4 regions of the Colwellia sp. Bg11-28 genome follow, and region 1 is predicted to be linked to each of the others. Evidence: predicted binding sites of a transcription regulator. Region 1 holds the regulator's gene; each other region holds the start of a gene.
The links. The regulator sigma-54, encoded in region 1, starts transcription at its own class of promoters, with help from an activator protein. The targets are predictions, from matches to a motif close to GTTGGCACGNNNNTNGNNT.
Positions count from the first base shown of each region.

Region 2: a site for sigma-54 is predicted at 1,792-1,810, ahead of CXF79_RS17835 (PEP-CTERM sorting domain-containing protein). Genes of this name have one in related genera too.
Region 3: a site for sigma-54 is predicted at 3,704-3,722, ahead of nirB (nitrite reductase large subunit NirB). Genes of this name have one in related genera too.
Region 4: a site for sigma-54 is predicted at 1,806-1,824, ahead of glnA (glutamate--ammonia ligase). Genes of this name have one in related genera too.

Region 1 is NZ_PJBA01000018.1:814,747-820,738, forward strand. It holds gene CXF79_RS20700 (KpsF/GutQ family sugar-phosphate isomerase) at 1-411, shown strand, start outside; gene kdsC (3-deoxy-manno-octulosonate-8-phosphatase KdsC) at 411-956, shown strand; gene lptC (LPS export ABC transporter periplasmic protein LptC) at 953-1,522, shown strand; gene lptA (lipopolysaccharide transport periplasmic protein LptA) at 1,509-2,117, shown strand; gene lptB (LPS export ABC transporter ATP-binding protein) at 2,122-2,862, shown strand; gene CXF79_RS20725 (RNA polymerase factor sigma-54) at 2,970-4,487, shown strand; gene hpf (ribosome hibernation promoting factor) at 4,514-4,801, shown strand; gene ptsN (PTS IIA-like nitrogen regulatory protein PtsN) at 4,910-5,362, shown strand; gene rapZ (RNase adapter RapZ) at 5,598-5,992, shown strand, end outside.
Region 2 is NZ_PJBA01000018.1:106,875-112,866, forward strand. It holds gene CXF79_RS17830 (AraC family transcriptional regulator) at 1-805, shown strand, start outside; gene CXF79_RS17835 (PEP-CTERM sorting domain-containing protein) at 1,097-1,687, opposite strand; gene CXF79_RS17840 (TonB-dependent receptor domain-containing protein) at 2,099-4,792, opposite strand; gene CXF79_RS17845 (hypothetical protein) at 4,971-5,992, opposite strand, start outside.
Region 3 is NZ_PJBA01000018.1:1,273,356-1,279,347, reverse strand. It holds gene CXF79_RS22715 (bifunctional protein-serine/threonine kinase/phosphatase) at 1-449, shown strand, start outside; gene CXF79_RS22710 (EAL domain-containing protein) at 637-3,402, shown strand; gene nirB (nitrite reductase large subunit NirB) at 3,814-5,992, shown strand, end outside.
Region 4 is NZ_PJBA01000003.1:148,846-154,837, forward strand. It holds gene CXF79_RS03590 (DUF481 domain-containing protein) at 1-286, opposite strand, end outside; gene CXF79_RS03595 (DUF481 domain-containing protein) at 404-1,522, opposite strand; gene glnA (glutamate--ammonia ligase) at 1,943-3,349, shown strand; gene CXF79_RS03605 (DUF4124 domain-containing protein) at 3,596-4,114, shown strand; gene glnL (nitrogen regulation protein NR(II)) at 4,275-5,390, shown strand; gene glnG (nitrogen regulation protein NR(I)) at 5,387-5,992, shown strand, end outside.

The sequences.
Region 1 (5,992 bases):
CCTGGTGGCAGTTTAGGCAAACGTCTATTACTGCGCCTAAGCGACATTATGCATAAAGACGATCGCGTACCTATGATTTCGGAAAATGCTCTTATCAAAGACGCCTTAGTTGAAATGTCCTTAAAAGGCCTGGGCATGACTGCTATAGTTAATGAACAACAACAACTAGTCGGTTTATTTACTGATGGTGATCTTCGCAGGGTATTAGACAATAGGATAGATATCCACAGTGAAAGTATTAACACAGTAATGACCCATAACCCTAGTGTAGCGCAGAGTGATATGCTTGCCGCACAGGCGCTAAAAATAATGGAAGATAAAAAAATAAACGGCCTTATCATTGTCGATAGCAACAATATACCTGTAGGTGCAATGAATATGCACGACTTCTTAAGTTCCGGAGTACTTTAATGAATACCCTATATGGCAATGTAGAACACAACGTTTTAGCTAAAGCGCAACAAATAAAGTTACTGGTATGTGATGTCGATGGTGTATTTTCTGATGGCAGAATTTATTTAGGCAATGATGGTGAAGAGCTAAAAGCTTTTCATACAAAAGATGGTTTTGGCATTAAGGCCTTAGGTGCTAGTGGCGTTGATGTTGCGATTATTACGGGAAGAACTTCAGCTATCGTTGAGTATCGTATGAAAGCATTAAATGTTGCACATATTATTCAAGGCCAAGAAGATAAGTTACCTGCATTAATTGATTTAATTGAACAATTAAACATTACTATTGAAGAGGTAGCGTACATTGGTGATGATGTACCTGATTTACCTTGTATTGAAGCCGTTGGCTTAGGCATTAGTGTTTCCGATGGACATCCTTTAGTTCTTCGTTCTGCCAATTATACCACTTTTACTCGTGGTGGATTTGGCGCCGTAAGAGAGACATGTGATTTGATCATGCAAAGCCAAAATAGCTTAGACAATGCATCAGGCGCCAGTATATGAATCGATTAAATAGCCTAGCGCTATTTGTCTTACTGCTTAGTGCGCTAATTTATGGCATTATTGAATGGCGTAGTGCATCAATAGAACAAGATACTTTAATTGTTGATGAGCAACGTCCGGATTTTATTGCTGAGCAGCTAGAAAGTAAAATCTATAGTGACTTAGGGCAACTCTCCCACACTATTGAAGCAGAAAGAATGGAGCATTACTCTGATTTGGAAGTCAGTTACTTTGAATTGCCGAATTACACATTATATCCGCAAAAAGAAGGCCAGCCATGGAAGGTCAGTGCGCAAGAAGCGACACTTTACAAAGACAACCGTGTAGAGCTAAAGAATCAAGTACATATTAAAGCGACAGAAATTGACGGCTTAATAAAAGAGATTCACTGCAAAACAATAGCATTAGATTTAAAAACCAATATCATTAGTTCAGAGCAATCAGTTGTTGTGGTGGGAAGAGATTTCACCATGTACGGCTCAGGATTAATTATCGATTTAAACACAAAAAAAATGACCTTAATCCAGCATGAACGTACTATTTATAAAAAACATGATGAAAGTTAATTTAATTAAAAAAACAGTTTCAGTTTTAGCCGTAGCCTCAAGTTTACTCTTTGTCAGTAACGCTTTGGCGGCAATAAAAGATTTGGAACAGGAAATAATTATAGTCGCTGAAAGTCAAGATGCCGATCTAAAAAATAAAATTATCAGTTATTTAGATAATGTTATTATTCGTCAAGGCTCTATTTCTATTACCGCCGATGTAGTTAAAGTCTTTAGTCAAGTTAATAAGAAGAATGATGAAAAAAATGAAACTTATTTGGCAAAAGGCAAACCTGCTATATTCGAGCAACAACTAGAAGATGGTAGCTTAATTACCTTGCAGGCAGATGAAATAACCTATAGCCCTAACTCGAATACAATCATTATTTCAGGTAATGCCCTAGTCAAGCAAGCTGGAAGTGAAGTCAGTGGTAATGAAATAACTTATAATACTGTCAGTGAAAAACTACAAGCACGGAGCGCTAATAATCAGCCTGTTACTACTATTTTACAACCAACGGTACTCAAGAAACAGAAAGAGACTTACGAAAAATCTAAAGAAGAAAAACCAACTGACAAGGTAGTAGAAAAAGAAGGCGACAGTAGTGACAACTAACACAGTGAAAACAACACCTGTAAATACACTGATTGCCGATGGTTTATCGAAGTCTTATAAAAGTAGACAAGTCGTTAAGAATGTTAGTTTGCAAGTTGACGCAGGACAAATAGTTGGCTTATTAGGCCCCAATGGCGCCGGAAAAACCACATCCTTTTATATGATTGTTGGCTTAGTCCCCAATGACAATGGCTCGATCAAACTCAACGGTCAAGACCTTACCCTTGCTCCTATGCATGAAAGAGCCCGAAGCGGTATTGGCTATTTACCTCAAGAAGCCTCAATTTTTAGAAAGCTAACTGTTTCTGATAATATTATGGCGATATTACAAACACGTAAAGAGCTTAGTGAAACCCAGCGCGCTGAGAAACTTGAAAATTTATTAGAAGAGTTTCACATTTGTCATATCAAAGACAATACCGGCATGAGCTTATCCGGTGGCGAAAGACGAAGAGTTGAAATTGCCCGAGCACTCGCTGCAGATCCTCAATTTATTTTATTAGATGAGCCCTTTGCTGGTGTTGACCCAATTTCGGTTGGCGACATTAAAAAAATCATCTTACACTTAAAGCAGCGAGGCATAGGTATCTTGATCACAGACCATAATGTGAGAGAAACATTAGACGTTTGTGAGCATGCTTATATAGTTAGTCATGGTGAAATTATTGCGCAAGGTAATGCAGATCAAATTCTTGCTAATCAAAAAGTCAGAGATGTATACCTTGGCGAACAATTCACGCTATAGTAAAGCGATAGGCTAGTATATTTAGCCAGAATGCTTAATAGAATAGTAGTTACCCATTGTAATAGCGTAACTACTAAGAATAATAAATAGGAAATCATATAACCTAGATGCGCCCTACACTACAGCTCCGTATTGGACAACACTTAACAATGACTCCACAATTGCAACAAGCTATTAAGCTGTTGCAATTGTCTACGTTAGAGTTACAACAAGAAATTCAAGAAGTTTTAGAGAGCAATCCATTACTTGAACTTGATGAAAAAGCTCAAAGTGATAATTCAAGTGAACAAAATAATCTTGAAGAAGCCTTTTCATCCAATACTAATGAAGAAAAAACGGATCAACCTGCGGGTGATGGTAGTGAAGAACAGCAGGCCAGTATTGACGAAATCAGTACTACTGAGGCGATGGAAAAAAGTGATATACCAGAAGAACTAAATATAGATACTACTTGGGAAGAAAGCTACAGTGCTGGGGTATCAAATACTGGCGCAGTAAGTAGCCCTGCTGATGACTACACCTATCAGGGTGAAACCACTGATTCCATTCAAGATCATTTATTATGGCAAATGGAATTAACCCCTTTCAGCGATACTGATAAAACCATCGCAATTGCTATTATAGAAGCAGTCGATGACGCCGGTTATTTAACTGTATCACCAGAAGATATCTTAGAGAGTGTTGGCACTGAAGGGCTCGAGCTTGATGAAGTAGAAGCCGTATTAAAACGTATTAATATGTTTGATCCTATTGGTGTCGCAGCTCGCTCCATTCCTGATTGCTTACTTATTCAATTAAATCAATTTAGTGCTGATACCCCTTACCTGAAAGAAAGTAAATTAATAATCAACGACCATATCGATCTACTTGGTAATCGAGACTATCGCCAGTTAATGCGTAAAACCAAATTAAAAGAAGATCAGCTACGTGAAGTGATGCGTTTAATTCAAAGCTTGAACCCTCGTCCGGGTGATGCGGTAATTAAAGGCGATGACCAGTATGTTATTCCAGATGTTTCTGTTGAGAAAAAAAATGGCCGTTGGGTCGTTGAATTAAATTCTGATACTGCACCTAAATTGTCGATTAATAAACAGTATGCGGCAATGTCTAAAACAATGAAGTCGTCAACTGATGATGGACAATTTATTAGATCCAACTTGCAAGAAGCTAAATGGTTTATTAAGAGTTTAGAATCTCGCAATGACACACTACTTAAAGTGTCCAATTGTATTGTTCAACGCCAGCAAGGTTTTTTAGAACATGGTGCTGAAGCCATGAGACCTATGGTACTAAACGATATAGCTGAAGCTGTTGATATGCACGAATCCACCATCTCACGTGTTACAACACAAAAGTATATGCACACGCCAAGAGGCATCTTTGAACTCAAGTACTTCTTCTCTAGTCATGTCAGTACAGAGAATGGTGGTGAATGTTCATCTACAGCAATTCGTTCTTTGATTAAAAAACTTATCTTAGCGGAAACACCTGCTAAACCGTTAAGTGATAGTAAAATGGCTAACTTATTAGCTGAGCAGGGAATAAAAGTGGCACGACGTACAATTGCTAAATATCGAGAATCATTAGCGATACCACCGTCAAATCAACGTAAGAGTTTACTTTAGAAGACTACAATAAAAGGATCATGTTTATGCAAATTAATCTTTCTGGACACCATGTTGAAGTAACTAGTTCATTGCGCGAATATGTCGATACAAAATTCTCAAAATTAGAACGACATTTTGATCACATTAATAATGTCCATGTTGTACTTACCGTAGAAAAGCTTAATCAAAAAGCTGAAGCTAATGTTCATATGAATGGCAGTGAAGTATTTGCTTCTGCAGTCAACACCGATATGTATGCCTCTATTGATACCTTAGTTGATAAACTTGATAGGCAGATTCTTAAGTATAAAGCTAAGGTTTCTCATCATTAAGTTGAGTTAGCCCGAAAGACCGCTTTAAAGTAATTAAAGCCTATTAAAGCAGGCGTCCTGAGCTAAATGATTTAGCGTAAGTGGCGCCTTAAAACCATTAACACGATTATGCAATTATCCGAAATATTAACAACAAGCTGTACTAGTTGTGATGTAGCAGTAACCAGTAAAAAACGTATTCTAGAAAGAATTTGTCAACTCGCTGCGATTCAAATAACTGATATAGAGCAAGATGAACTATTAGATAGTTTACTCAATAGAGAAAAAATGGGTAGCACTGGTATAGGTAACGGTATTGCGATCCCACATGGTCGATTGCCCAATACAAGTAAAGCTGTTGCGGTGTTAATAACAACAGAAAAGGCAATCGATTTTGATGCCATAGATAATAGAGACGTAGATATTTTTGTTGCCTTATTTGTGCCCGAAAATAGCTGCCAAGAACATTTAGATACGCTACAAAATATTGCTAAACTATTTAGTGATAAAAAGATGATCAAGCAAGTACGAAAATGCAATGATAATCAGGCACTCTATAACTTAATTCAACAAGCAAGCTAGCAATATATATACCCAAGCCACTTGAAGCTGTGTGTTTCAGGACCGCTGAGCATAAGCGGCTCAGGGGCCGCCATAGGGCTGGTTTAGAAACGCTTTATGCTACGTTATTGATTTCGACAAGAGAATAACTATTCTCTTCAATCAATGTCTTGCCTAAAGGCGTTTCTAATTCCAGTTGAAACCTGCATCTTCATGTGGCTTGGGTATAAGTTGCCGCGCATTCGGAATAGTATAAATGAAATTAATCATTGTTAGTGGTCGCTCAGGCTCAGGTAAATCGGTTGCACTAAGAGTTTTAGAAGATCTTGGTTATTATTGTGTAGACAACATCCCTATTAATCTTCTGCCGGCATTAACCCATACTGTTATCAATGACTATGAAAACGTTGCGGTAAGTCTCGATGTTCGAAACTTACCGAAAGACCCAGAAGATATCCCAGAAATTATTGCTTATTTACCTAAAGCAGTAGACGTTAACACGTTATTTTTAGATGCCGATGATAATGACTTAATCAGACGCTTTAGTGAAACACGCCGTTTGCATCCCCTTATTAAAGAGAATATGGCACTTGATCAAGCAATTGCTTTAGAAAAATCATTACTCGAGCCTATATCTACTAATGCCGATCT
Region 2 (5,992 bases), 710 kb from region 1:
TTTTCCCTCACATCTGGGGTTATTAGGCCAAGTACTAATGAACTGTCGGCACCTAGGCGATATGTTACGATTATGCCAATGTTTTCAGCTGGCTTGCTTTCCGTTAATGAACTTACAGCTAAAACACTTCAACAATAATAGTTACCTTATTTTTCAAAGTGCAGTTGGCAAATTATCAAAAAATCAACAGACCTTTATAACTGAGTTTATGTTGAGTGCTTTACTGGGTGCCATCAAATATCGCTGTGGAGAATTACCTAAGTTAGACATTCACCTTGATTATCCTGAGGTACAACATATCGAGCAATATCATGTACATCTCAACATGAAAGCAAATATAAACATACAGTTTGACCAGAAGATCTGCATGGTTACTATAGCGTCAAAACAACTGTATTTGCCCTTTAACGACAGCGCAAATAGCTTAAAAGCAGTAGCGCTACAGCAAATAAGTCAATTAAACCCAAAACCCTACCCCATTAGTTTTATACAGCAACTCAATAGCTACCTTAGTCAACGTTTATCAAATAAAGGTGACTTATCGCAAGAGTGCTGTGCACAACATTTTGGTTATAGCAGTGCTACGTTAAAACGTAAACTTGCGAATCATCAACTCAATTATCAAGGTCTCATTGATGCCATACGTAGCCAGCAGGCAATTTTTCAGTTGGTTATTTGTCAGCACAGTAATGAAAAGATTGCCGATGCCCTGTACTTCAATGACGTGAGTAACTTTCGTAAAGCCTTCAAACGCTGGACAGGAGTGACGCCAAACTCTATGCGCGAACAGTGTTGCTTTAACTAATTTAAAGAACTAATTTAGAGAACTAATTTTGATAGTTGAATCGATTAGCTTAAGCAATGTTTGTGATGTAATAGCATTGTTGAGGTTGGTACAGCAAAGAAAGGTTAGAAGTATGTACTGCCACAATAGATGCAGACTGTGTAAAGTTTAATAGATAAATAAAAAGCACCTAACTATAAGTTGGTGCTTTTTAAAGTGTGAATCCCTACACTCATTACCAATCAAGATGAAAACTTAAGAATGCACTTTGGATGATAACGGGTATAGATATAGTTACAATTAAAACTAATGTTAAACAGGTTTTTGCTTACGTCGTAAACCAAAGCCAACTAAACCTAAAGCAAATATAGCTAGAGTACCTGGTTCAGTTACTTGTGTTGAAACAGGAGAAGTTATCGATGAAGAGAAAGACGCCTTTGTTTCAGTACCGATTACTAAATGTTGAGTTGAAAAGAACCACTCAGTTTCAGTATCAGTATCAGCATAACCGACATGAGATACAGTACCAATAATAGCTAAACCCGTCGCTACACCCGAAGTATTATTATCGTGAACGCTAATCCCCGTGAAAGTAAAACCTGCAATTGTCCATAACTCAACACCGGTAATATTACTGATTATGAATGGATTTTGTACAGAAAAAATTGCATCTTTCACAGCGACTGTACGGTAATCCCCTGTGGCAGAACTTGCTTTTAAAGGAGTAGCCCAACTGTCAATTAAAGGATCGTTCAAAGAAAAATCAATTTGAGTAACTTCACCTGCATCATTCAAAGTAGTTAGACCGGTACCAGTAACATCAAAAGAGCCATGAATTAGATTAGCGTTAGCCGCTGTAGTAACAAGAAATAATAAAGCGGTAGTAAATAATTTTTTTAACATAACATTTCCATATGTAAGTAAGTTTAAATAAGTAAATCATATATTGAGCTTAAGTCATTGATTATACAAATATATATGATCTTTCAGCATGTACGCCCACGCAAAAGCAAGATATAGGCCAATACAATAAAGTCATTGTTTTTAAAGGGTTTAATTAATCAAGCATCTCTATACATGCGATAATGAAAATTTATTGTAAAGAAAATGGACGGTTAAATTCAGCATTAAGGCTCATACCAATCAGACTAACTAATTGATCTTTTTTGATATTATGAAGAAATAGATGGAGAAATAGATGGAGAATAAAATAGAGGGGCATAAAAAACGCAGTATAGAATCACCTATACTGCGTAAATAATGAATACAAAGAAAGTGCTAATTATTGCAGAACCTTCTTATTACTAGGCTTACTTAAAAGTCCCACTTCAAGGCAACTTCAAAGGCAACACCTTTGGTTTCACTGCGCATTAAGGTATCTTCAAACTCAATTTCTTTTTTCTGATTTAAGATGTTTTGCACCTTAAATTTCAATGTTGATGAGTAAGTAGGATAGTAGGTATAGACCATATCAAGTGAATGGAATGGTTGCTCATAAGCATCATCCTTACCGTCAATGCCCGGTATAATAATACGCTCGGCAAACACGTTATAAGCAAGGGTAGCACTGTGATTACCATTCGGCGCATCCCAACCTAAGTTCATATTTACTACCCAAGGTGAGTGACCTGTCATGGCACGTGTTGGATTAGTAATTGAGGTAGAAACGCCGGTTTGTTCAACCACGTTCTGGGTATCAATATTTATTTCTGACTCACTTACCGTAAAGTTACCCGATAAGAAGAAGTCTGTCCCGTTCATACCCGCAAAATCACCTAAGAAGCCAAAGTCTTTTAAAAACTCTACCTCAAGTCCGTACACATAACCGTCTTCTGCATTAGCAATTCTGATTAATGGTGGGCCATCTTGTGCAGGTGATTGTACCGCTTCTATTGGCTGATCCATATCCTTGTAGAATAAACCTACAGAAAGGTTATCTCCCGCAGGTAAGTACCACTCCCAACGTAAATCATAGTTATCAATAGCGGTACTGGTTACACTTGGCGTTCCACCAATAGGGAAACCAGTAAGGGGATCAATGTAGGTCGCCGGCGCGACTTCTCGGATATCTGGACGAATAGTCGTTTGTGCGTAAGAAGCACGAAACTGCATTTCATCGTCAAGCAAATAAGTGAATGCTAGTGCACCAAAAACATCATCATCTTTAAAGGCAAGTGCTGCTAAATCTTCATTCGTCGGCTTTGCAGGTAACTCAAACTTACCAGTTGTGGGATCTAACGGGGCAACGACTTGGCGAAAATCTTCATAACGCAATCCTAAGTTTACTCGCCACTTTTGCGCGATGAAAAAATCGGTATCAATAAAGTAAGCATCAACCAGTTGAGCAGAGTAGTAATCATCTCCGCTAGCGGTCGTATCACGAATAATTAATTCATTGCCCGATAATGGGTGATTTAGCATAACATCATCATTTAAAATGACGCCCATTTGATGGCCAGTTAGGTCTAGGTTATCAAAAGCAAGTGTGTTGACATCTATGCGTCTTGCCATAGCGTCACGTGTCTTTTCAATAAAGTTCCCGCCTGCTTTTATCTCTAGTTCTACATTGCTAAAGTTAACTGGCAATGAAAAACTAAAACCATAGTTTTCAACATTATCGTCTAAGTTTTGAAAGCTATAACGAGAAGAAGTGGTCGCTTTACGTAAAGAGCTCTCATTAATTGGATCAAAAATGCCATCTTCAGGTTGACCATTTGAACCATCGGCAATGATATAGCGTGTTGAGATATTGCCAGGAGCATAGCGATTGGAGCGCGCATCTGAGTAAAACCAATCAGCACCTAAGTTCCAAAGTCCTGAGAAGTTATGTGTACCTCTGATTTGATTCGCGATCATTTCTCGCTCTTCATAAATAACGTCGCTATCACGTACTCGCAAACCGTCACTAATAGTGACATTGTTGGTGTTGCCGAGTTTATCGCGTATTTCATCACGGGTATCGTGCAAAATTAACGAGCTGAAATCAATGCGGTGATCACGTTGAAATTCCAAGCCAACGTTGAACATGCCAGAAAAGCGTACCGTATGTTCAGTAGATTTAATATCATCGAAACCACGTACTAAAGCCCAACTGCTGTCTTCGCCATCAACACCTTCTTGATAGGTGAAATCCTGTCCTTCGTATTCTTCTGATACTTCCCATTTATTGTCATAGGAAACCGCGGTAAGGAAACCTAATCGAAAGTCATCAAAGTCGAATCGATTACCTAATGTGACATCAAAGCCAGTATTCGGGTTAATGCTAGTGGCTTTTGGATCATAATCGCGATTCATCTGCGCAGCAATCTCACGGTTATCTTGCTGTGATAAATCATTTATAGGGCTATGACTTTTCCACAATTTTTGCAATGACGCTGGTGCTGCACGAGTACCATCATCTTTACCATACCAATCGTCGTCTCCGCCATTATAGGATAAACCATCATCAAAGTTATTGGTGTTACCGCCAAGCTTACCTTGCATGGAAAAAACAAAGTCAGAAGGAATTGTTTTCAAACGCACATCGACATTACCGCCAGCAAAATGGGCGGGCATAGCAGCAGAATAGGATTTTTGTACCGACAATGATTCAATGATTGATGAAGGAAATAAATCGAGTGGAATAACCGTTCGCGTTGGATCTGGGCTAGGTACTGCCGCGCCATTTAGTTGCGTACTTGAAAAGCGCTCACCTAAACCACGCACATAAATGTATTTTCCATCCACCAAGGTGATACCGGTAACACGACGTAACGCCGCAGCCGCATCTGAATCACCCGTACGTGCTATTTGCTCAGCGCCGAGGATATCAGCAATAAAGGCCTGATTTTTACGCTCTTCCATGACCGCACTAGCAGTGCCTTTTAAGCGACTTGCTTTGACAATCACCTCTTCCATGGCTTGCCCATCAGCATTTTCTTCTAGTGCAGTTTCTGCATAGGCGGTTGATAAACCACAGCCTGTAGCAAGTGCTAGAGTTAAAATGGATAGTTTGAATTTTGTTTTCATTGGAAACCTCTTGAAACTTCTTTACTGGGAGAAGCAAAAAAACCGCTTCAAACTTGTCATTCCCGAGGTGTCTTAATCGGAAATCTAGTTTTTAATTACCCTTTATTACGGACTAATAAATAACCGGAATAAATGCTGTAGCGATTCTTTTCGCTACAGCATTGGGTATCAACGCTTATTAGTCGTCTAAGCCAACAGTCCAGTTAGCTGTCCAGTCATTATCCGCAGAGACCGCACCGATGTGCTTCGCATTTTCAAAAAATGCATTGCCGGTAAAGTCTTTTGCTTCAGTGGTATCAATCGTGAATATACCGTCAAGTACTGCCGACGTATCAAGTGCGGTCGTATTGTTCACATTCAACGTTGGGTTTTGATTAAGCACCCAGTCTTGTGTATCAAGCAATACTGTTTTGTCTTCCGCTTTGGCACTTTTGAAGTTTTCTTCACAAGCAAATACTGAGTTGGATATTACCGTTTCACCGGCAACTGCTTGGTCTACTGTCACTGAAGTTGTCGCGCCGCCTTCGATTTCAAAACACTCGCCCATGCCCGTAGGACCCGTTACCACAAAGTTATGTAATTGTGCTTTAGTGCCTTCTCGAAGGTAAACCCCTTCAGAGTCTTTACCTGGTGCTGTGAAAGCGTTACCTATGATAGTCATGTTGGCAATCGTTGGGTTTGATTGTGGCAGTTTGTTCGGGGTAGAGCCGTCGTTATCACCTTCAATACCACGGTTAGCTTCACCATTGTCGCTAGCGTGTTTAACCAATACATATTGTAAGTTGCCGCGATAACCGTTATCCCAATCAACGCTGTCATCTTTATTTGAGGTAAGCACTACATATTTAGCATTAACAGTTCCGCCAAAGAATTCAATACCATCATCAGCATTTTCATGTACTTGAATGTATTCTACTTTAGTACCTGAGCCTACTGCACCAAAGGTTATACCGTTAAGTTCGTTGTCTGGTTTAACTTCATAACCCGCATGTTTAACGACAACATAGCGTAAAGTACCTGAACTGTCGGTATCATCAGTGCCACCAAATACGGCACCTGTTTCAACACCTTCAACTTGTAAGGCACAATCACTACCATCTGTTGGACATTTATTTGATTGCGCATTACCTAACAGAACAATACCGCCCCATTGACCAGCACCTGTAACACCTGAGCTAATATCTTCACTAGATGTAAAGA
Region 3 (5,992 bases), 460 kb from region 1:
GCACATTGAATTATATCGCACCAGAAACCTTATTAACTTTACATGCTGACCACCAAAGCGATTTATTTTCCTTAGGCGTTATCACCTATGAAATGCTTTGTGGAGAATTGCCTTACAAGCCGATGCAAAGAGCTGATATGCACAGCTACACTGTTGATGACGAAAAAAGTCGCGTAGAAAATTATTCACAGTGGCAGTATCGTAGTATTAGACAATTTCGCAGCGATTTACCTTTCTGGCTTGATATGGTGCTGTCAAAAGCGACACAAGCCGATCCTAAGTTTCGTTTACAGGCGTATTCTGAATTTAAAGCTGATTTAAGCAAACCGACGGCTTCGGCATTGGAAGAATATAAAAGTCAGCCTATCTTACAGCGTAATCCGGTATTGTTTTGGCAAGGAGCTACCGCGTTATTTTTTATCTTATGGTTATCAACGATATTTTTCTAATGAACAACGAGTGGTGGACAGTGCTTGCGTTGCCAAGTGGTAAATAATACTCAATACGCTTGAGAAATAAAATTATTTAAGCTAGGTTTAGGCACAGAGTATCTGAAAATTAAAGTAATTATTCGCTTTAAATTGAAGAGGAACTTCAATTCTTATTATTAATGTTTCTAGTGCCAAGGTGAAAAGGATGTCTTCTATTCGAGCTATTGTAAAAGCCAAAAATACTATTTTGTTTAAGTTTTCTTTTGGTATGAGTCTGTTGTTTTTAGTGATGACTGCGGCGACCTATATGGTGGTTGACCTCGTTGTTAAAGATTACCTAGTCAATAAAAACAAAGAGTCGATCGACGAGATTGGTTCGCACATAGTCTCAGAGATATCCCAACGCATTAGTATCGCAGAAACCTTAACCCGACATTTGGCCGCAGCAGGGGAAACTTGGCCTCAAGACCCACAGCTATTCTACAAAGTTATTCCTCAAATGCTGAATATGAAAGAATACCAAGACATTATTGCTGGCGGTGGCGTGTGGCCTGAGCCTCAACAGTTCACCCCTGGTGTAGTGCGACGGAGCTTCTTTTGGGGTCGAGACAATTTTGGGGAATTGCAATACTTCGATCAATATAATGATGTCGAGGGCACAGGTTATCATGATGAAGAATGGTATGTGCCAGGTCGTTATAGCAAACAAGGTGAATGCCTTTGGTCTAAATCTTATATGGACCCGTATACATTAGCGCCGATGGTGACTTGTACCGTCGCCATGTTCAAACAAGAAGTATTTTCGGGCAATGCAACAGTAGATGTCAGTCTTCAACAACTCAAGAGTATATTACACCAAGGTAGTGCCAAACTCAGAGGATACGCTTATGCTGTAGACCGTAATAATAAGTTTTTGTCTTTTCCTGATGATGAGTTAACTAAAGTAGCCAATCGAGATAGTAATCACTTAACTCAAGAATATATTACAGTAAATCAACTGGCTGAAAAGCTTGAGTCCTTCCAACCTATTGCCGAAATCTTAACTGAGATAAACCAATCTTTGATTCAGTCTATAGCAGACAAAACAAGAGTACCGGCTGCAAATATTACCGAACACAGTAAGCAAATATCTCCCTTAGACGCGCAATTAATTGTTGCCAATATGTCAACTATGCCAGATCAGAGTTCTCATCGTAATACTAAGACTATTTCAGTGATAAGTAAGCAAGATTTTCTACTTGGTGAAGCAGTGAATGTATCGGTATTTATTATACCAAAAACGTTGTGGAAGGTTGTTGTGGTCACCCCGCAACAGGTGGCGATAAATAGCGCAAGTAAGGTATCAAACCTGATCTTAATGTTGCTCATCGCAATCATGATCATCGCGGCTTTTTTTGGTTTTATGTATTGTCGACGTAGTTTAATTGTGCCTATTTATCAAATGGTTAATCAGCTGCAACGGCCAGTTACTGAAGGTGGGCAGGTTTACCCAGAATTGCTCGATGACCGCAGACAGGATGAATTTGGTCTGCTGGCTTACCACTTTAATCAGTCTAAAATGGCGCTAGATAATAACAATCGAGATCTAAAATTACAGATCAATGAACGTAAGCAGGCAGAATATCAATTAAAACATCTGGCGCTACATGATCCGCTGACGGGTTTGCCTAATAGACTATTATTTCAGGATCGGCTGGAACAGGCGATAGCACTGTCTGACCGTCACCAACATAAATTTGCCGTATTTTTTATGGATCTAGACAATTTCAAGATCATCAATGACACCATGGGTCATGACGCTGGTGATGAATTATTAAAGCAGGTTTCGTTAAGACTCTCTTGCACCGGGCGAAAGACTGATACGGTAGCGCGCCTAGGGGGTGATGAGTTTGCTTTTATTATCACTAAAGTTAATACAATTGAAGATGCGGTAACCTTCGCTCAGCGGCTCAACTCGTTATTGAAAACACCAATAGAAATTAACGGAAACAATATTAATATGGGTAGTAGTATTGGAATCACTATTTATCCTGACGATGCAGCTAATAGTGAGGAATTACTACGCAATGCCGATATTGCTATGTATCAGGCGAAGGATGATGGCAGAAATACAGTCCGCTTTTTTACCAGTGAAATGAATGCAAGATTGCAAAGAAATAAGGAAGTTTTGACTGACTTAGCTGAGTCTTTGACTAAAGAGCATTTTGAACTCTATTACCAACCGCTCTTTACTATCGACCAAAATATCTTGGTTGGAGCGGAAGCGCTCATCAGATGGCATCATCCTGAGAAGGGCATGATTCCACCGGATCAATTTATTGCAGTTGCCGAGAAGAGTGGATTGATCAATGAATTGGGTGATTGGGTCTTAGCGCAGGCATGCCGCGAAATAAAAAACTTTTTGAATGCGGGGATTACAGCCTTTAAGGTGGCGATTAATATTTCTCCTGTGCAATTTAGGCGTAAAGATCTTTTACAGCATATGTTAATGATTCTTGCGCAACATGATGTTAGCGCAGAGCTTATCGAACTTGAAATCACAGAGGGTGCGGTGATGGATAATGTCGATCAAGCTATCGAGACAATGCAAGCCTTGCACGATGCAGGCTTTCAGTTGGCGATGGATGATTTTGGTACCGGTTATTCCTCACTCAGTTATTTGAAGCGTTTTCCGATCCAAAAGGTGAAAATAGATCGTAGTTTTATTTCAGACCTTGAGAATGACGATGATAGTAAATCTATTACCACCGCTATTATTCAAATGAGTCACTCGTTAGGATTGCATGTACTTGCTGAAGGTGTTGAAACCGAAGAGCAACTGCATTATCTACAAGCCGAAAAGTGTGATTATGTGCAAGGTTATTTTACGGGAAGACCTATACCAGCCAGCGAGTTTATTAAAAAATTCAGCGAGTCCAAAAAAGGGAAATACGCTAACGGCGCCTGGACTGAATCAACGACAATGACTTAATCAAGACGCATGTTTCAGAGTGCCTGAGCTATATCACTTTTTCGATTAGTTAAAAGTCACTCTATTAGGCTTACTTAAATACTATCTACAAAATATCGCCTCGATAATATTAACCCATTCATCATCAAGAGAAATGACTATTGAATCACTCAATAGTCATTTCTTGACCCACGTTCAGCTTGTTTACCTTTTGTGAGAACGCTGCACCGTCCGAGTGCTAAATAATATTCACCCTAGTGCAAAGGGGCGGTTTCCTAGGATGCAACTGACATTAAATAATTGTTTTTATTGAAAAAAACATGTTGGCATCTAGCTTGCTCTACTAAACGCATCTTGAATAAAACCATGTTAATAGTGTGTCTTTGCTAAACGGTTTTATTTTATTCCCGCATTTTGAGTAGGATCGTCCTTATGAATACAGATAAACAGCTATTAACTAAAACTAATATTGTTGTGGTAGGTAACGGCATGGTTGGCCATCACTTTGTTGAGGAAATGGCTAAAAATCCAAACTATCAAATAACAGTGCTCTCAGCGGAGTCTCGCTTAGCTTACGATAGAGTTCACTTATCGGAATATTTTGGTGGTAAAACTGCTGACGATTTAGCAATGACTACACCGGAACATTATGAAGCCTTAGGGGTGACCTTTAAAACCAATGCTAAAGTGATCCTGATTGATAAAATCGTTCAATATGTTACGACTGAAAGTGGCGAAACTTATCATTATGATAAATTAATTTTAGCTACCGGCTCGTACCCATTTGTTCCTCCCATTCCTGGAAAGGACCAAGATCATTGTTTAGTTTATCGTACTATTGACGATTTAGAAGACATCGCCGCTAGCGCTAAAGAAAGCAAAGTCGGCGTGGTTATTGGTGGTGGTTTATTAGGTCTTGAAGCGGCAAACGCTATCAAGCAACTTGGGCTACAAACACACGTTGTTGAATTTGCCCCACAATTAATGGGTGTTCAAATCGATGGCGGCGGTGGTCGTTTATTAAGACAAAAAATTGAAGACTTAGGTGTGCAAGTTCATACCTCTAAAGCGACAAGCGTAATCGAAAAAGGCAATACTAGCCGTTATAAATTATGTTTTAGCGATGACACTGAATTAGAAACCGATCTAATTTTATTTTCTGCAGGTATTCGCCCGTATGACAACCTTGCACGTGAATTTGACCTTACTTTAGGTGAGCGTGGCGGTATTGTTGTTAACAATCAGTGTCAAACCTCAGACGAAAATATTTACGCCATTGGTGAATGTGCTTTATGGAATAACTTTATCTTTGGTTTAGTTGCTCCGGGTTATGCTATGGCTAAAGTTGTCGCCAAACACATTGCTGGCTTTACTAATGAAGGAAATGGTGAAAACGGAGAGATTGCTGAGTTTACTGGTGCGGATATGAGTACTAAGTTAAAACTCATGGGCGTAGAAGTCGGCTCAATTGGTGATGCTCACGGTAAAACTGAAGGTGCATTAACCTACACTTACGAAAATCAACCTGAAGGTGTTTATAAGAAAATAGTAGTCTCTTCGGATAAAAAAGCCTTACTAGGTGCTGTGCTTATAGGTGATACCAGTGAATACGATACCTTATTGCAATATATGCTTAATGCCATTGAATTACCTGAGTCTCCAGAAGGTCTTATCTTGCCAATGGCGGCTGATAAGCCGACCCTAGGTGTTGATGCCTTACCCGATACTGCAACCATTTGTTCATGTCATAACGTCACTAAAGGCGACATTATTGCCTCTATTGATGCAGGCGCGATGACCGTTGGCGATGTTAAAAGCTGTACTAAAGCCGGCTCTGGTTGTGGTGGCTGTGCTGCCTTGGTTAAAAGCGTTGCTGATAACGAATTTGAAAAACGCGGTGTTGAAGTTAAGAAAGACATTTGTGAGCATTTTGCTTATTCACGTCAAGAAATATACGACATTGTTAGTGTTGGAAAAATCAAAACCTTCGACGAGCTACTTGAAAAACATGGTCGTGGTCTAGGTTGTGAAATTTGTAAACCGGTAGCTGGCTCTGTGCTTGCTTCTGTATGGAATGACTACATTCTTAAAAAACCTCATTTATCTCTACAAGATACTAACGATACCTACCTTGGTAACATGCAAAAAGATGGTACCTACTCAGTTGTTCCTCGAATTGCTGGCGGTGAAATTACCCCTGACAAACTTATCGTATTAGGTGAAGTAGCTAAAAAATATAATCTTTATACCAAAATTACCGGTGGCGCACGGGTTGATTTATTCGGCGCACGTGTTGAGCAATTACCGCCAATTTGGAAAGAATTAGTCGATGCTGGTTTTGAAACAGGTCATGCCTACGGTAAATCATTACGTACGGTTAAATCATGTGTTGGTTCTACTTGGTGTCGTTACGGCGTTCAAGACAGCATGAGCATGGCTATCGACTTAGAGCACAGATACAAAGGTTTACGTGCTCCGCATAAGATTAAGTTCGGCGTGTCGGGTTGTACTCGTGAGTGTGCTGAAGCACAAGGTAAAGATATCGGCATAATCGCAACAGATAATGGTTGGAACTTATACGTTGCTGGTAACGGTGGTATGAAACCTCGCC
Region 4 (5,992 bases), on a different contig from region 1:
GATCAAATCGACTGCGAAGTTCTGTTACTTTATCCCAATCAAAAGTGATGGTATCAAACTCATCACTTTCAAATTCCAACTCATCGTCATACATGGAAATAATGTCGCCTTTGAGCCATTCCCCTGAGCGTAGTTTAAGCCAATCGAATTGCTGTGAAAAAACAGGCGTTGGCGGGCTCCATACCTCGGTATGTTCTGAACTTTGTTGCCCTTCACTGTTAAAGGTAATTAAAACTAGCGCTAATAATAAATACTTATTCACAATATTAAGTGTGGTTACTCTCACTACTGAATTACATTAAAAAAGGCTTGTACTAGTTGAGGTACAAGCCTTATATATACCCAGGCTATCTGAAAATTAGTGTTTCACGATGCTTGCGTATAAAAACACTGGATTAATTAGTTAAAAATCGTAACCTAAACCCACTACTAAGCGGAAATCATTTTTCTCTGGTACCTTACCCTCACTATCCTCTTTTGGATTTTCCGTACGATCGGCATAAAAGGTTAAATCAAGATCAAAGTCGTTAGTCAGGTCAATTTCTAGACCTGTTTGAAAGTGATGAATATTGCCACCGGAGGCTTCATCAATCACTTGTACACTATACGATGCTTCGTAGTCAATATCACTGGTAACTTCAAAAGTAAAATCGGTACCAAGTGTTACCCCTAAAGAATTCTCACTATCACTATCATCTGTTCCAACATCAATAAATTTAGTTTTTTGGTAACTTGGACCGAGATTGATATCCCAGCTAGTACGACTAGTATCGATAATATGATAACCCAATGCGATACCATAATGGACTCGATAATCGATGTTTAAAAATTCATCGGTCATGTATTCAAAGTCTGCCGCTCGGAAATAAATTTTAGGATTGAAAAACCAATCATAAGAGGACGTTAATCGATCGCTATCGGCAGTAACTATTGTTTCCCCATTGTCTTGATCTTCATAGCGACTGTAATCTGCGGTGTAATCCGTTTTAAAACGACTGCTCGAGCTTCGTCGCTGTATTCCGGCAGAAAAGGTATAATCAAATTGAACAGTATTACCCTCACGTAAATTAATACCTAAATTAACATAGCCATCCCATAAATCTCGTTCATTTTTTCCTGAGGATGCAATGGATAAAAGATTACTAAGCTCGTAATTAGTGGTCACACCATTTTTTACTAAAGATAGTTGCCCATCTTTTATCACTAAATATCCTTCAGCAATGGTGCCATCAAACATTCGAATACTTTGCCATGACTTGCTCCGTAACTCAGCAACATCTTCTAAATCAATTGTTTGCATATCAAGTTCATCACTATCGAACTCGAGTTTTTCATCATACATCGAAACAATATCGCCTTTAAGCCACTCATCAGATGTCAATTTTATCCAATCAAAATCTTGCTTAAAAACTGGTGTGGGTTTCTGCCACTTACTCTTATCGTCCTCTGCATAGCTGACAGTAGAAAGTGTTAACGAAAGGAGAAAAGTAAAAGTTATTAGAGTTGCTATTGTGTTATTCATAAAACCTCATACCTTTAAGGTATTTTTTAGATTAAAGACAATAAATTATAAATATAGCGAAGATTAATATAAATTGATGATCTATATTGTGTTCTCAGCTGAGTATTTTAAACACAACAAGACAAAAAAAAATATAAATTATTAAAGGCAAGCGGCTAAATATATTCTATAGTGGGATTCTTACAATTACCCATGTGCACCAATATAACGCACAGCAAGCACCACTAAGGTGCAACAAAGTTTATGAATAGAATAAAAAAGCTTATTAATCAATGACCTTCCTCTTGGCACGATTTTAGCTATTAAACGAATAATAATAGATGAATAATGATAATAACCAACCTTTATAACTTCATCCGTTTTACGACTTACTGAATTATTTACAACATTTTATACAATTAACCCCAGTGGAGAGACACAATGTCACAAGCAGTATTCGACTTAATTAAAGAACACGACGTCAAATTTATTGACCTTCGCTTTACTGATTCAAAAGGTAAAGAACAGCACATTTCTATTCCTCATCATCAAGTAACTGAAGACTTTTTCGAAGATGGCAAAATGTTTGATGGTTCATCTATTGAAGGCTGGAAAGGCATTGACGAATCTGACATGGTTATGATGCCTGATGCATCAACAGCGATCCTAGACCCTTTTACTGATGCTGTTACTTTAAATATCCGTTGTGATATTTTAGAACCAAGCACAATGCAAGGTTACAGCCGTGATCCTCGTTCTGTTGCTAATCGTGCTGAAGAATATCTACGTAGTACTGGTATTGCCGATGATGTATTAGTTGGTCCAGAACCAGAGTTCTTCGTATTTGACGATGTACGTTTCCATACTGATATGAGTGGTTCTTTTTATAAAATTGATGATAAAGAAGCGTCTTGGAACTCAGGTACTGAATACGAAGAAGGCAATATGGGTCATCGTCCTGGTGTTAAAGGCGGTTATTTCCCTACAGCTCCAGTTGATTCATCACAAGATTTACGTTCAGCTATGTGCTTAGTTATGGAAGATATGGGCTTAATTGTTGAAGCACATCACCATGAAGTAGCTACCTGTGGCCAAAACGAAATTGCTTGTCGCTTTAATACACTGGTTAAAAAAGCTGATGAAGTTCAAATTTATAAGTATGTTGTTCATAACGTAGCACATGCTTACGGTAAAACAGCGACTTTCATGCCTAAGCCTTTAGTTGGTGATAACGGCACTGGTATGCACGTACATATGTCTCTTGCTAAAGATGGTGTTAACTTATTCGCTGGTGATAAGTACGGCGGTTTGTCTGAAACAGCGCTTTACTACATTGGTGGTATCATCAAACATGCTAAGGCATTAAACGCGTTTACTAACCCTGCGACTAACTCATACAAACGTTTAGTTCCACATTTTGAAGCACCTGTTATGCTTGCATACTCTGCACGTAACCGCTCTGCATCAATTCGTATTCCACTTGTACCATCACCAAAAGCAATGCGTATTGAAGCACGTTTCCCTGATCCTGCATGTAACCCATACTTAGCTTTCTCTGCTTTATTAATGGCGGGTCTTGACGGTATTAAAAACAAAACTCACCCTGGCGATGCTATGGATAAAGATTTATACGACTTACCAGCAGAAGAAGCCGCATCAATTCCACAAGTAGCAACATCTCTTGATGACGCACTTGATAATTTAGAAGCAGATTTTGAATTCTTAACCGCTGGCGGCGTTATGGATAAAGATATGATTGATGCTTATATTGCTATTAAGCGTGAAGAGTCTCGACGTGTAAACATGACTACTCACCCGTTAGAGTTTGAACTTTACTACAGCGTTTAATCTCGCTTAGCTTCACTTTGAAGCGCTTTACGGTCAATAAAAAGCTCACTTAGGTGAGCTTTTTTATGTTTACAACCAAAATAAAAATCACAATTTACTTACATTCCACTCACTAAAGTCACTTATTGATAGAAAAATATTAAAAAACATTTTTTTGTATAAACTATAGATATATACTTAAATTAGCCTACATTATGGAATGATGTAAATATTGACTACCCAAAGCACAGGGAAATATAAGGAACTATGATCAAGTTATTACTATTTATACTACTAGGCGTCACCTTAGCTGCTCCTGTACACCCAAAAACAGCCAAAATTTATGTATGGCGTAATGAACAAGGTGTATTGGTTTTTTCTGATTCTCCAATGCCTGGCGCTGAAGAGGTAAAAACTAAACCTGGTAATATCATTCAATCAAGTACCTCTCTTGATACTGAAGTACTCGATATCACTCCTCAAGAAACGGTAGAAGAATACGAAATAGCGATAAGTACCCCTAAAAATAATGCCACTATACGTGATAACACAGGCTCCATATATATTGGTGGAGGTATCAAGCCAAGATTTAAGCCTGGATTAGAAGTACAATTAGTACTTGACGGTAAACCCCATCAAAAGCCTCAAAAGCACTCTATGTTTTCACTAAGAGATATTGATAGAGGCGAGCATAAAATAAAAATGTTACTACTAGATGAAAAAGGCAAGGTTATTGCATCATCAGCATCAGTAACGTTTTATATGCATAGAGCTTCAACAAACTAGGTTAACATCCATTACTTTTAACCCCTTGCTATTAAAGAGGTATAAAAGAGTTAGCACTTTTGTTCCAAGCAAAATTAACACTGCAAATAAAACCTTTCTTTAGTAAACTTAAATTGCACGCACCAAAACGGTGCATGAAATTATCTTCCTAAGGGTTTTTATGCATAGCCGTAGTTATATACAAGATCACAAGTTGTCTTACCAGCAATCACTTGCCAATCAGTTGGTGACTGCTGTAATTATTCTCAATGAAAAACTCTCCATCGTTTATGTGAACCCAGCCGCTGAAGCACTATTAAATAAAAGCTTGTATCGTTTATTCAATACAGAATCTGAAATGATTTTTGCTAATACCAGTATCAATCGCTCACGTTTAATACAACTGCTTGCCACCGGTCAAGAATTTACAGATTGCGACATTGTTGTAGAGCTAAATGAAAGCCACCGATTTACGGCAGAAGTAACCGCGTCTTCAGTCGAGTTTGAAAGAACTCCCCATGTATTGCTCGAATTCAAACAAATAGATCAACAAAAGCAAATTAGCTTAGAAGTTTTTCAACATCAGCAATGGCTTGCTGCACGTGATCTTATTAAAGGTCTGGCTCACGAAATTAAAAATCCGCTTGGGGGGTTAAGAGGCGCAGCACAGTTACTTAGTAAAGAAGTGACTAGTGAGCAACAAGAATATACCAGCATGATCATTGAGCAAGCTGACAGATTAACTAACTTGGTTGATCGTCTATTAGGTCCAAACCAACTGCCCCAAATGCAGGCACAAAATGTCCATGGCATACTTGAGAAGGTATGCCAATTGGTCGGCTATTCAAATGGACAAAAAATTCATTTGTTACGCGATTATGATCCCTCACTTCCTACGGTTGAATGTGATCAAGAAAAACTGCAACAAGCAGTGCTTAATATTGTTAACAATGCTATTCAAGCCATTGATGAAAAACACAACATAACCCTACGTACTCGAATTGCTAGTAATAGAACCATTCATGGCAAACGAATCAAGTTAGCCATTGAAATTAGCATAATTGATAATGGACCTGGTATCCCCACTAAAATTCAAGACACACTTTTTTATCCTATGGTCTCTGGCCGTTCTAATGGTACAGGGTTAGGTTTATCTATTTCACAAACACTAATAAATCAACACCAAGGTAAGCTATCGTGTCATAGCCGCCCTGGTCATACTGAATTTACAATTCTACTGCCATTAAAACAGCAACCTTTAAATCGAGCACCTTTATCACAAGAGAGTACATTATGATCACCGAACAAGTTTGGATAGTTGATGACGATAGCTCAATTAGATGGGTACTTGAGAAAGCTTTTGCTAATGCAAATATAAGTTGTGCTGCTTTTGAAAGTGCTGAAAATTTATTGATTGCATTAGAACATGGTCAACCAGAAATCATTATTTCTGATATTCGTATGCCAAATATCGATGGAATGGAGTTATTAAAAAGGTTAAATAAGCAACATTCTCATATTCCTGTGATTATTATGACAGCTCACTCTGACTTAGACAGCGCTGTTAATGCCTATCAAGGTGGTGCATTTGAATACTTGCCTAAACCATTTGATATTGACGAAGCCATCAACTTAAGTAAACGTGCCCTCACTCATGCAAGAGAGCAAAATGAGAAAAATAAAAATCAAAAAGATATACCTTTAGCCGTCGGCCTAATTGGTGAAGCCCCCGCCATGCAAGAAGTATTTCGTGCTATTGGTCGCTTATCCCGCTCAAGTATTAGTGTGCTAATTAATGGTGAATCAGGAACAGGTAAAGAATTAGTTGCTCAAGCGCTTCATTCTCATAGCCCTCGCGTAAATGAACCCTTTATTCCGTTAAATATGGCCGCCATCCCA